Regions from separate parts of the Glaciimonas sp. CA11.2 genome, predicted to be linked through region 2. Evidence: predicted binding sites of a transcription regulator. Region 2 holds the regulator's gene; the other holds the start of a gene.
What was found. Region 2 encodes sigma-54, which starts transcription at its own class of promoters, with help from an activator protein. Its sites were predicted from a motif close to TGGCANGNAANCTGCTTT; they were not measured.

Region 1 (4,218 bases), 650 kb from region 2:
CACCAAGGCTAGGCGCAGCGAACACACCGGTGAGCAGTGCACCTAGAATACCACCTACGCCATGCACACCGAATACGTCTAGTGAGTCATCAGCGCCGAGGAGTTTCTTCAGGCCAGTTACGCCCCACAAGCAAGCAAAACCAGCAATCAAGCCCATCACCAACGCACCGCCAACACCGACGAAACCAGCGGCAGGAGTAATGACAACCAAACCGGCAACCGCGCCAGATGCGCCGCCCAACATGGAAGGCTTACCCTTGCCAACCCACTCACCCAAACTCCATGTCAATACTGCACCAGCCGTTGCGACCAGCGTGTTGATGAAGGCCAATGCTGCGCCGCCATTTGCTTCCAGACCGGAACCGGCGTTGAAACCAAACCAACCAAACCACAGCAATGAAGCACCAACCATGGTCAATGTCAGGCTATGTGGCTTGAAAGCTTCTTTGCCGTAGCCTACGCGTTTGCCGATAACATACGCACCGACCAGACCGGCAACCGCTGCGTTGATATGAACAACCGTACCACCCGCATAATCCAACGCACCTTTTTGGAACAACCAACCAGCAGTCGCCGACGCTTTTGCTGCTGCAGCAGCATCAGTGAAGCCATCAGGACCAGGCCAATACCAAACCATATGGGCAATTGGCAAGTACGAAAAAGTGAACCACAACACGGTGAACGCGAGGATGGCGGAGAATTTGGCACGTTCAGCAAATGCGCCGATGACCAATGCGCAGGTAATCGCAGCGAAAGCACCTTGAAATACGACGAAGGCAAACTCTGGCAATACAACGCCTTTGCTGAATGTTGCCGCCAATGAGTCTGGTGTCATTCCATTGAGGAACAACCGGCTCATGCCGCCAATGAAGTCATTACCTTCGGTAAATGCGAGACTATAGCCATAGACGATCCACAGAACAATCACCAGCGAGAAGATGGTGAAACATTGCATCAGAACCGACAACATGTTCTTGCTGCGAACCAAGCCGCCGTAGAACAGGCCGAGGCCTGGCAATGTCATTAAAATCACAAAAGCGGTACATACAAGTAGCCACGCAGTGTCGCCCTTGTTAGGCACGGCTGGAGCAGGTACGGCAGGAGCGGCAGCAGTAGCAAGTGCGCCAGTTGCGGCAGCCGCAGGCGCGACGACTGCAGGAGCAGGCGCGGCAATTACTGCAGTGCTGGTAGCGCTGGCCGCAGCTGAGGCCGACGTCGAAGCGTCATCGGCAGCAGAGGCTGGCAGCATAAAGCCGACTGCGAGCATGAGTGCGCAAAACGCCAAAAACGTGGCGAAAAATCTCTTGATGTTCATTTTAAAAGTCCCCTTAGATTGCATCTTTGCCGGTTTCACCGGTACGAATACGAATAACTTCTTGCAGATCGAGAACGAATATTTTGCCGTCACCGATTTTGCCGGTACGTGCTGCCGTTTCGATCGCCTCAACTGCACGCTCTAGAATACTGTCATCAACAGCTGCTTCGATTTTTGTTTTTGGCAAAAAATCGACGACATATTCTGCACCGCGGTACAACTCGGTATGGCCTTTCTGGCGTCCAAAACCTTTTACTTCCGTGACGGTAATGCCTTGTACGCCAATGGCGGACAGTGCCTCACGGACTTCATCAAGTTTGAATGGTTTGATAATCGCAGTGATCAGTTTCATGTTGACCTCGTTTAGAAAGTTTTTGCGAGAGAGAAGACCAGGCCGTTTTTGCCGAGATTTTTGCCGTTAGGGCTGACATATGCGCCGTTCTTGGCATCAGTTCCGACGAAAGCAGCGCCTAGAGTAACGCCATATAGGCTGTCAAAGGTTTTAGTGACGCCAACTTTCCAATCGTTATAACTGGCAAAGCTAAAGTTTTCGACTGTTTGATGGCCAAAATGCAGACCCAGCGTGACACCGGAAGCAACATCAAAATTGGCACCCAGATCGTAATAAGCGCTGTTCTTGCTGTTGACTGTGCCGAACAAGTTAGTCAGCGCATGCGAATATTTGAAGTAAGCTGGACCGTAACCAAGTTGACCGTACAGTTCGAAAGTATTGGCATTTTTGCCAATAAGACTGTAGTTGTTACCGGGATAGTAGTAATACAGACCGCCGACGTCATACGTGAAACCGGCTGGAAGATCGCCGCGCTTACCTGCATAGAGATCCCACTCAATATTGCCTTTGCCATTAAAACCGCCAGCATTTACTGAGTCTTTAATCCATTTGATGTTTGATAACCAGGTTCCGGCATAAAGGCCGGTTGGGTTATTTGTGTAATCGACGCCACCTTGAACGGCGGCATCAAAGCGACTTTGTGATATGCCGCGGAAGCGGTAGTCATTTACCAAGCCGATGTTATAAGCAACTTGATTATCAGGTACCGGTTCGGCTGCGGCCGGTGCTACAACTGGAGCGTCGTCGGCGTAAGCAAAACCGGCAACCAGTGTTGTCGCTACTGCTGTGGCAAGTATCAGCTTATAAGTCAGCTTTTTCATTTATGAGTCCCTTGGGTTTAGATGCATTAAGATTATAGTTAGACAGCAACTTAGTTCAGTCTTCTACTAGCAGGACTCATGCCAACTACATATCAACTAGTTTGTATGCGCTTATGGCACGATTCATAATTGATTTTATGCATTGTTGCTAGTTGTGGTCCTTTTCTATGGTAAAACTAGCAAAATTTAGCACCATAGTAGTGCGATTTTAGCTTTTCGCACTTAAATGGTGAGATGAAATTGGTGTTCTGGAAGCGTTGATGGCGATGCTGTGCTTGATTTGGCCCGATGTTTAGGTGAAGACATCGCGCTCATCTGTCAATTAAGTGCCGAACTGGCGCTTAAATAAGCACCTGGGTAAGCACCTGAATAAGCACATAATTAGTGCGAATTTCAATTCCTTCATTGCGCAAAACAGAACAAAACCAAGGATCAATATGTCTCTCGAAAACGCCGCACATATAGAAGGTTTGCTGCCGGGCTGGCAGCCTGCGCGGGTTCCACCTGGTGTTGTGCTGGAGGGGCAAAATGTGTTGTTAGTACCGCTTGATGTTAAACGCTATGCGGAGGCTTTATATAGTGTGGCGACCGGTGATGGCGCGGATGTCGGTCAATGGGATTATCTGGCGGTCGGACCTTTCGAAGATCAGATCAGTTTTACGAGTTGGCTGAGCGAATGCGAAAAAACCAGAGATCCCCTATTCTTTGTCGTTACTGATAGGCAAACCGGTGCGGCACAGGGCATTGTGAGTTATCTAGGTATCGCGCCAGAACATGGATCCATTGAAATTGGGCACATTTGGTTTAGTGCTGCTATGCAACAGTCCAGCAAGGGTACTGAAACGATTTATCTTTTAGCGCAGCATGCGTTCGACGATCTCGGTTATCGACGTATTGAATGGAAATGCGACACGCGTAACCAGCGGTCGCAACAGGCGGCGCTGCGTTTTGGTTTTACGCCCGAAGGCATTTTCCGCCAACATCGCGTCAACAAGGGGCGAAATCGCGACACTGCCTGGTTTTCGCTCATAGATCACGAGTGGCCGCTTCAACGTGCTGCTTTTGAGCTTTGGTTAAATGGGACAAACTTTGATGCAAATGCGCGGCAGATACAGTCATTGGGCGAGATTCGCGCCAACTTGTTGAATGGCGGATCGGATAAGTCGGTCTGACATCAGCCTAACTGATGCAAGCCGGTTGTGATTGGTTGCAAGCGCTTCCTCCGCAAGCGTGGTTGTGCGTTACTGCGGAAAAGTCAGGGCGCAAGGTGCGCTTTGAACGTCGGCGGTGAGCGCCCAAAACTTCTCGTAACAACACCAAGAAATTATCTTAAGATGCAGTTTGGGTATACCCTCGTTCGCGATGAGATGAGGTATCATTTTTTTATTCTCAGTATTGTTAGTATTTATAGGAGCACCACCATGAGTAAGCCGACTTTTTTTGAAGATATGCAGTCGAAAATTAATAAGGCAATTGAAAACTCGCCAGCGAAAGACGTTGAAAAAAACGTCAAGGCGATGTTGAGCAGCGGCTTTTCAAAGCTTGACCTCGTTACCCGTGAAGAGTTTGATGTGCAAGCGCAAGTGTTGGCAACGACGCGCGAAAAACTGGAACTGTTAGAGGCGCGCGTCACTGAGCTTGAAGCACAACTGAAGCGTCCATGAGATTGGACAATACGTTCGCTCTACAGCATCTGCAATATTGGAACAGGCGGCAAGACCGATGACGTT
Region 2 (4,218 bases):
ACTTTATGAAAACTCTTTTGAGAGTGACGTTATAAAGCTTCTTGCTTAGTTATTTGTTTTGGCCGCTGTTTGAGGTGTACCCGGTTGCGTTCGAGACATTCGAGACATTCGGCGATGCCTCCGAACACTGCTAAACGATGCAAAGTGTTACGAACATATTCGGGCAGGGCGTGTGTAAGTTATATAATTTTAAAATGACAAAGGGCGCATTAACTGCGCCCTTGCTCATTTGTCAGTATAGTATTTTTCAATTTATTTATTGAGCAATACTTACGTTGACCGCATTAGAGAACCCCGTCCATCACGTTGCTGCGATGGGCAAATCCTCAGGTAGATGCTTGATTGCCGAATGTTGATGATTCTGCAATTTGTCCTTATATTTAATCACTTGTCGATCGAGTTTGTCGATTAACAAATCGATGGCGGCGTAAAGGTCATGCGCAATGCTCTCGGCATGCAGGTCTTTGCCTTTAACGCGCAGATTAATTTCGGCTTTTTGACGCTTTTCTTTCTCTGTGATTTTGTCTACCGTCAGGATCACACTAATATCTATGACCTGATCGAAGTGGCGCTTGATACGCTCCAATTTGCTTAGCACGTGTTCGCGAATGGCGGGAGTTACGTCGAGGTGATGCCCACTAATTGTGAAATTCATACAGCGCTCCTATCAAGTGTGTCGTTGGCGGTTCGGACCGGGACGATTAATTCAGTGTTGAATCACCAATTTATTCATCAACCATAAATCAATCAGTCAGAACACAGCGACGTTTGTGCAAACAAGCAAACAGCTATAAAGATTTACGCAAATTGACCGGCGGAATTCGTAAAGCTTCGCGATATTTTGCGACGGTGCGACGGGCCACTACCATACCTTGTTCCGCGAGCATGTCGGCAATCTTGCTGTCAGAGAAAGGACTTTTAGAATCTTCCGCTCCTATCAGTTGTTTGATTAACGCCCGTATCGCCGTTGAGGAAGCCTCTCCACCTGCCTCTGTAGCAACATGGCTGCCAAAGAAATACTTTAATTCGAACATCCCGTGTGGGGTGAGCATGTATTTCTGAGTAGTTACACGTGAGATAGTACTCTCGTGTAATCCTAGTGTATCAGCTATTTCGCGCAACACAAGAGGTCGCATAGCAACCGCCCCATGTGAGAAAAAATTCCGTTGACGCTCAACAATTGCCTGCGCTACACGCAGTATGGTATCGAAGCGCTGACGCATATTTTTGATCAGCCACTTTGCCTCCTGTAGCTGCGAGTTAAGTGATCCCTCGCTCTTGCCCTGCTTGAGAATGTTGGCATAAAGAGCATTAACTCGAAGCCTTGGCATAACGTCATTGTTGAGCATTACCTGCCAACCATTTTTTGTTTTTCTGACAATTACATCTGGTACGACATAATCTGACGCACCGCCAGCAAAGGTCGCGCCGGGATGAGGATTACATTTTTTGATAATAATTTGTGCCTCGCGCAAATCTTCATCATCACACTCCAGCGCTTTTTTGATTTTATTAAAATCGCGCTGGGCAAATAAGGTCAGATAACCTTCAACGATTGTTAGTGCCAGTCGGCGTGTGACGAACGCTACTTTGGGAAATGCTTTGATTTGCAATGCGAGGCATTCTGACGCGTTGCGTGCTCCGACACCAGTTGGGTCGAAGCTTTGGACCATCTTCAAGGCCATCGACAATTCTTCGATCTCGATATCAAGTTGCTCTGGAAGACGTGCAAAAATATCGTCTAGTGATTCCTCCAGGTAGCCGTTTTCATCAAGCGCATCAATGATCAACTCGATCAATGCACGGTCGCGTTGCTGATCAACAGCTTCACGCATTTGTTTGAGCAAATGTTCGCGCAACGTCGATTCGCAGGCTTCTAATTGTGGTCGTGAATCCTCATCATCTGGGGCTTTGGAGGTTCGGGAAACGTCGTCAAAGCTCCATTCGCTGTCAGTATTGCCGTTCTCTTGATTGTTTTCGCCAGACTCAGGGGCTTCACCACCGCCCTCGGGCTCTGTAGGCGAGCTGCTTACTTCGCTGTCACCAGGTGGCGCATCCATTGTTGAGGCGCTGGTACTGATCGCCCCGTCGGCGAGTAATCGCACTGAATTATCCAAAGGATCGTCTAGACGTTCCAGTAACGGATTATCCGAAAGGATGTGTTCGAGTTCCTGATGTAACTCCAACGTAGACAACTGCAACAATCGAATCGATTGCTGCAGTTGCGGGGTTAGCGCCAGATGCTGCGAGGTACGGAGTTGAAGAGATTGTTTCATGGGCGCTAGGGAATCCGTTGAATCCGTTACATGCGGAAATGTTCACCCAGATAAACTCGTCGCACAGATTCATTGGCGATGATGTCGTCTGGACTGCCGCTGGCTAGCACGCTACCTTGGTTGATGATGTATGCCCGGTCACAAATGCCGAGCGTTTCGCGCACATTATGGTCGGTGATCAAGACACCGATGCCGCGCTCTTTAAGGAACCTGACGATACGTTGAATTTCGATAACGGCGATAGGATCAATACCGGCGAACGGCTCATCAAGAAGCACGAAGCGCGGATTAGTGGCTAAAGCGCGGGCGATTTCGACACGTCGTCGTTCACCACCGGATAAAGATAACGCCTGATTTTCTCGCAATTTCTCAATTTGCAATTCTTGCAGCAGCGAATCGAGTTTGTCCGAGATCTCATCTTTAGTCAGTGCGTTGCCGTTTGGCCGCTGCAACTCAAGTACCGCACGAATATTGTCTTCGACCGTTAGCTTGCGAAAAACAGAGGCCTCTTGCGGCAGATAAGACAGGCCAAGCACCGCGCGTTGATGAATCGGTAAACGCGAGATGTCAACGCCATCTAAATCAATTGTTCCACCATCCGATGGCACCAGACCGACGATCATATAGAAAGAAGTCGTTTTTCCAGCGCCGTTAGGACCAAGCAAGCCGACGACCTCGCCGTTATTTACTTTCAAAGAGACATCGCGGACTACTTGGCGCGCGCCATAACTTTTTTGCAGCCCTTTAACGATCAAGGTGCTTAAATTTGTAGAGGTCATCTTATTTACTCTTCGGCTGGATGACTGCTTTGATGCGGCCCGCGCCAGGTTGACTATTGCCGGAAACATTGTTACTGACCGAGTAGAACTCCACGCGACTATCGTAAGAGATGAATTCGCCGTTTACAACATCGGTGACTTTGGTCCCTTGCAGACGTCGCATTTGCGCTTTCGAAAATAATTTAACGATTTCAGTTTTATCGTCGTACTCAATTCGCTCAGCTTCACCTTCGATCCATAAGTCAGGACCGCCGTCGCGCTTTTGGCGAAACGTGGCTAAGCCACCGGGAGGTGCGTATAAGGTGGCAAATTGATAGCCTGATGGGTCCGTCGTGACGACGACTTTGTTGGCTTTCATGATCAGCGTGCCGCGGGTCAGTATCACCTTGCCGGTGAATATCTTTACTTGTTTTACGTCGTCCAGCGTGAACTGGTCTGCGTCTACGTTGGATGGTTTATCTGCGTCAGCTTTTTCAGCATGGGCACCTGAAATACAAGTCAGTTGCAGCGCGAGTAGGGTTAAAAATAGAATACGTTTCATAAAAATCCTGAAAGGGGATACTGGCACTAAAAGCAACAATGGCTTCAATAGGATTATCCGGTAATCATGTGAGTTATTTAGTCTGCCGCGGTGTTGCGCGATAGGTGCCACGGACATTGTTTAATAGGCGTAATTGCATAGTCGCATTATTGGCATACATACCAACACCGGTCATTTTCGACTGATCGATCGTGATTTCGACCGCTTTGTTGCTTGTCATAATGTCATCATCTGGCAATAGCTGAAGGTACTCGGACTGCAAATGAAGCTTTGACGACTTTGGCGTCGCTGAGCGGTCTGCGTTCACATTGCCGTACATATTCACTTTACTGTTGTTGTCTTCGATTTTGGCAGTATTGGAGCGCAAGGTCATCGGCGGTTGTTGTTTATCAAGGCTACGAATGACGGGAAGAATCACGTCAAATGAATCGTCGGCGGGATTGTGCGTCAGGCGTTGACCTGAGATGTTGTAGCGTGGCTGACCATTAAGTGCGAGTTGCACATAATTAAAATTTTCGACGTAATAATCAGGCGCAACACGCGGCGCACCCGGCAATAATTGCTCTGTATTTTTACGCATCACTTCCATGATCCAGAAACTACCGAGAGTGAGTGCCACACA

Region 1: a site for sigma-54 is predicted at 2,555-2,572, ahead of RGU75_RS08550 (TorF family putative porin). Genes of this name have one in related genera too.

Annotation. Positions count from the first base shown of each region.
Region 1 is NZ_JAVIWL010000001.1:2,001,955-2,006,172, forward strand. Features, by position in the region: gene amt (ammonium transporter) at 1-1,315, opposite strand, end outside; gene RGU75_RS08545 (P-II family nitrogen regulator) at 1,329-1,667, opposite strand; gene RGU75_RS08550 (TorF family putative porin) at 1,679-2,488, opposite strand; gene RGU75_RS08555 (GNAT family protein) at 2,926-3,660, shown strand; gene RGU75_RS08560 (accessory factor UbiK family protein) at 3,910-4,152, shown strand; gene RGU75_RS08565 (YifB family Mg chelatase-like AAA ATPase) at 4,211-4,218, shown strand, end outside.
Region 2 is NZ_JAVIWL010000001.1:1,355,573-1,359,790, reverse strand. Features, by position in the region: gene hpf (ribosome hibernation-promoting factor, HPF/YfiA family) at 302-655, opposite strand; gene RGU75_RS05770 (RNA polymerase factor sigma-54) at 789-2,276, opposite strand; gene lptB (LPS export ABC transporter ATP-binding protein) at 2,303-3,055, opposite strand; gene lptA (lipopolysaccharide transport periplasmic protein LptA) at 3,057-3,596, opposite strand; gene lptC (LPS export ABC transporter periplasmic protein LptC) at 3,670-4,218, opposite strand, start outside.